2 regions of the Priestia sp. YIM B13489 genome follow, and region 2 is predicted to be linked to the other one. Evidence: a T-box and tRNA genes for the amino acid it is inferred to sense, from the RefSeq annotation. Region 2 holds a T-box; the other holds one or more tRNA genes.
The links. The T-box of region 2 lies ahead of ACFX4W_RS08645 (valine--tRNA ligase). A T-box ahead of a tRNA ligase gene usually reads a tRNA of that ligase, here a tRNA-Val.
Positions count from the first base shown of each region.

Region 1: it has a tRNA-Val gene. The T-box ahead of ACFX4W_RS08645 (valine--tRNA ligase) is inferred to sense a tRNA for this amino acid. The anticodon was not compared.

Region 1 is NZ_JBHZOQ010000053.1:4,579,418-4,581,621, reverse strand. Features, by position in the region: gene ACFX4W_RS29375 (Lrp/AsnC family transcriptional regulator) at 1-183, shown strand, start outside; gene ACFX4W_RS29370 (arylamine N-acetyltransferase family protein) at 211-966, opposite strand; tRNA gene ACFX4W_RS29365 (tRNA-Val) at 1,231-1,302, shown strand; gene ACFX4W_RS29360 (DEAD/DEAH box helicase) at 1,471-2,204, shown strand, end outside.
Region 2 is NZ_JBHZOQ010000053.1:541,813-544,016, reverse strand. Features, by position in the region: gene ACFX4W_RS08645 (valine--tRNA ligase) at 1-1,158, opposite strand, end outside; T-box leader at 1,241-1,485, opposite strand; gene ACFX4W_RS08640 (hypothetical protein) at 1,716-1,913, shown strand; gene ysxE (spore coat protein YsxE) at 1,925-2,204, opposite strand, start outside.

The DNA.
Region 1 (2,204 bases), 4.0 Mb from region 2:
CTTGAATGTCATCGCGTAACGGGGCCGGTTTCTTACTTTATCAAAGCAGCCGTGTCTGGAATGGATGGACTTAGAATGCTAGTGGATGAACTGATTCCTTATGGAAATGTGAATACCTCAATTATTTTAAAGTCGCCTGTAGAAAACAGGATGATTACTCCTGTACAAAAACCGGCCCCATAAGAGGCCGGTTTTCTGTGTAAGGAGATATTAATAAAATCCTTTAATAATATAAAAATGATTTTGTAAAATATCAGGTATTTCTTCTTCTGAAACGTTCCTTTTCGTCTTTTTTTCGCCGTCTGTTACAGTTAGCGTTTCGCCAGAGAGGGTAATGCGCCCTGTAGGGGTTGCGATCGTAACAAGACGTTTGTGTACAAACGGAGAATCCGCTGACGTTTGATTGAACTCACACATGGGAGTAAAGTCAGTCAGTTTCTTAGGAAGCGTAGACACACGGTACAGCGTTTTCCATACATCATCTTCCCATCGCTGCAAATCATACATATGCTCAGCAACGTTTGTCATACGATAAGAGCCGCTTACATCTCTTACTACTTCGCCATTTAAAGGCATTGGCTTGCGCACAGAATCTCCAAATCCAACGTCTACGATGTAAGGCTGATCTTCAATCGTCACAAGGTTTGTAGCATGACTTCCTTCAATGGTCCATGTGCCGTCGGGTTTTTTGACGGTAGCTGAAACGTAAGAGACTTCATATCCGCTTTCTTTTAACAGCCAGCCAAATAGACCGTTTAATTCGTAGCAAAATCCTCCCCGCAAATTTACGATTACTTTTTGAAAAATTCGTTCTAAATCAATTATGATAGGGGTTTGAGACAGAACATCTAAGTTCTCAAAAGGAACATGAAGCATGTGTTTGTTCTGTAAAGCAGCTAAGCTTTCATACGTTGGGCTATCCGGTTTCTTAGCTAAAAACCGACTAAAATAATAATTAATATTCATCAAATGCACCTCTTAGTAAATCATTTCTCTCTGTCTTTAGCAGAACGTTCATGTAACAGCGCTTTTTCGATTGTCTCTTTGGAAGCGAATCCTTGAAGTACAAGGCTGTCAATTTTTAAAGTTGGTACTTTCATCTCGTCACGCTCCTTTATGGCATGTTTTTATTTTATCAAAAGTAAAGACGATCCTTCCAACTTGGGAACTGCGGAAAAATAGTTGACAAAATTGGATAACTCTTTCTATAATATAGTCAATACATATCACGAGCGATTAGTTCAGTGGGAGAATACATCCTTGACAGGGATGGGGTCGGGGGTTCGAATCCCTCATCGCTCATACCAAAGCCGTTTTCTTATTAATAAGAGAGCGGCTTTTCTCTTTTGTTTGACAAATCAATGCTACATTAAATCTTGAGCGCGTATAGAAGAATTAAAGTATAATGAAACATAGTGCATCAGGTCATGATAAAGATAATCACTAATTTAAAATAAATGAGGGTACAAAATGAATCAAAAAAGTTTTAGTCAATATGGTCTTAGTGACAAGGTAGCTAAGGCGCTTTCTAGTCTGCAATACAATCATCCTACGGAAGTACAAAGCAAGGTGCTTCCCATCGCGCTAGAAGAAAGAGATGTTGTCGTGAAGTCTCAAACAGGAAGTGGAAAAACGGCTTCCTTTGGCATTCCACTGTGTGAATTAGTGAATTGGGAAGAAAATAAACCCCAAGCCTTAGTGTTAACACCTACACGAGAGCTGGCTGCGCAGGTAAAAGAAGATATTACAAATATCGGCCGTTTTAAGCGAATTAAAGCAGCAGCTGTCTACGGAAAATCACCGTTTGCCAAGCAAAAAGTAGAATTAAAGCAAAAAACACATATTGTTGTAGGTACGCCTGGACGAGTGCTTGATCATATAGAAAAAGAAACGCTTGCATTAGAGAAAATTCGTTATTTGGTTATTGATGAAGCAGATGAAATGCTAAATATGGGTTTTATTGACCAAGTAGAAGCAATTATTCAACATCTTCCTAGTGAGCGTGTAACGATGCTTTTCTCCGCTACGCTTCCTGAAGATATTGAAGAGCTTTCTCGCAAGTATATGAAAAAGCCGGTTGATGTTGAAATCAAAGCGAATGGATTAACGACAAGTACGATTGACCATTCTGTTATAACAGTAGAGAACGAACGTAAATTTGAACTGCTGAAAGACGTAACCACAGTAGAAAACCCGGACAGCTG
Region 2 (2,204 bases):
GTTTACTTTTTCTTCTTGCTTTTGAAGATCTACTGCTTTATCTGCTAACGGCTGCATTTTTACAAACCATTGAGTTGATAAATAAGGTTCAACAACGGCACCGCTTCGTTCACTGTGACCTACTGAATGCATGTGGTCTTCAATGTTGAACAATACACCGTCTTCTTGAAGGTCTTTAACAATTTGCTTACGGCAAGCAAAACGATCCATTCCTTCATATTTACCTGCTTTGTCATTCATCGTACCGTCCTGATTCATCACTAAAATACGCTCTAAATTATGGCGGTTTCCAATTTCAAAATCGTTCGGGTCATGAGCAGGCGTAATTTTCACCGCACCAGAACCGAATTCCATATCTACATAATCATCGCCTACGATTGGAATTTCACGACCTACAATCGGAAGGACAACCTTTTTGCCGATTAAGTGCTTATAGCGATCATCTTCAGGGTGAACAGCTACAGCCGTATCTCCTAGCATTGTTTCAGGACGAGTTGTTGCGATTTCAATATGTCCAGAACCATCTGCCAACGGATAGCGCATATGATAAAACGCACCTTGTACATCTTTGTAAATAACCTCGATGTCTGAAAGAGCTGTTTTTGTAGCTGGATCCCAGTTAATAATATATTCTCCGCGATAGATTAACCCTTTTTTGTAAAGCGTTACGAATACTTCGCGCACTGCTTTAGAAAGGCCTTCATCAAGCGTGAAGCGCTCGCGTGAATAGTCTAAGCCAAGTCCTAGCTTCGACCACTGCTGGCGAATAAAGCTTGCATATTCTTCTTTCCATTTCCATGTTTCGGCTACAAAATTTTCGCGGCCTAGATCGTAGCGGCTTTTCCCTTCGCTGCGAAGCTTTTCTTCTACTTTTGCCTGCGTTGCAATCCCCGCATGGTCCATGCCAGGAAGCCATAAAACGTCATAGCCTTGCATGCGCTTCATACGCGTTAAGATGTCTTGTAACGTTGTATCCCAAGCGTGGCCTAAATGTAGCTTGCCCGTTACGTTTGGGGGTGGAATTACAATTGTATATGGCTCTTTTTCAGGGTCATTTGTTGCTTCAAAAAACTTCCCGTCTAACCAATACTGATAACGATTTTCTTCAACGGCTTTTGGATCATACTTCGTTGGAAGAGTCACTTCTTTTTCAGACATAATGTATACCTCCATAATATAAAGTTTCAGTCTTTAGAAACTGTGTAAAGCTTTTATAAACATAAAAAAACTCCTTTCCTAATAAAAGGACGAAAGGAGTTGATTTCGCGGTACCACCTTTTTTTATAGACGTATCCCGTTTGATAAGCCTATACACTTCATTTCATAACGGTTGATTAACCGGCTTTTTCTACTGAGCTATGCAGCTGTTCAAAAAAGCTACTCATAGGCGACATTCCGAGTGCACATTCTTAAGAAATCTCACAGCAGCTGATTTCTCTCTCTGAAAGACGAACATCCCGTACTCTTCCTATTCACTGTATTTATGTATGAATTTCTCTTAATTATACTATATGAAAAAATGTTGAATCGTCAATAATCTTCTCCACTTTTTTACGATTATATTCATAATTTTTTTGTTCTGCTCTTTATTTTTTCATTCACTCGCTAATTTTGGAAATAAAATGAAGAGTCCGCTCAAAAAAATGACACCATTTCTTTCTTTTTTCATATACTTACTTTAACCTGGGCACGTGGATTGAAAGGGGCATGTACAAATGAAGAAACGAATAAATGTAAATTCGTATCAGCTGCAGCGGTGGCTCAAAACAGCAGGAGCGGCTTGTGGACAGTTTATTGTTCCTTTAACAATTTTTCAAGGTATACGTACACTATTTTTCCCTACAACCTTTGATGTACTGTTGTTGGCACTGCTTGCCATACTAGCGGTTGCTTTATATTCGGACTGGATTTAAAAACCCAAGCGCTATTCGTTCGCTTGGGCTTGTGCAGCTGCTTCCGCTGCCATTTTTTTTTGCTGATCTACTTCAAATATTTTAATATTGAGCTGTTCAATGTTTTTCGTCAGCCAGTATGCTCGAATAAATGACTGCATATGTTCAAGCTCTGTTTTACTTTCTTTATGCTGCCTATATTGAACGATACACTGATACAAGGGTTCTGGAAACGCCAAATAACTGTGTAAAAGCAGCCGTTCCTCTTCTCTGAGAGCAAAATGTTTTTCATACGTACTAAACCACTCATAG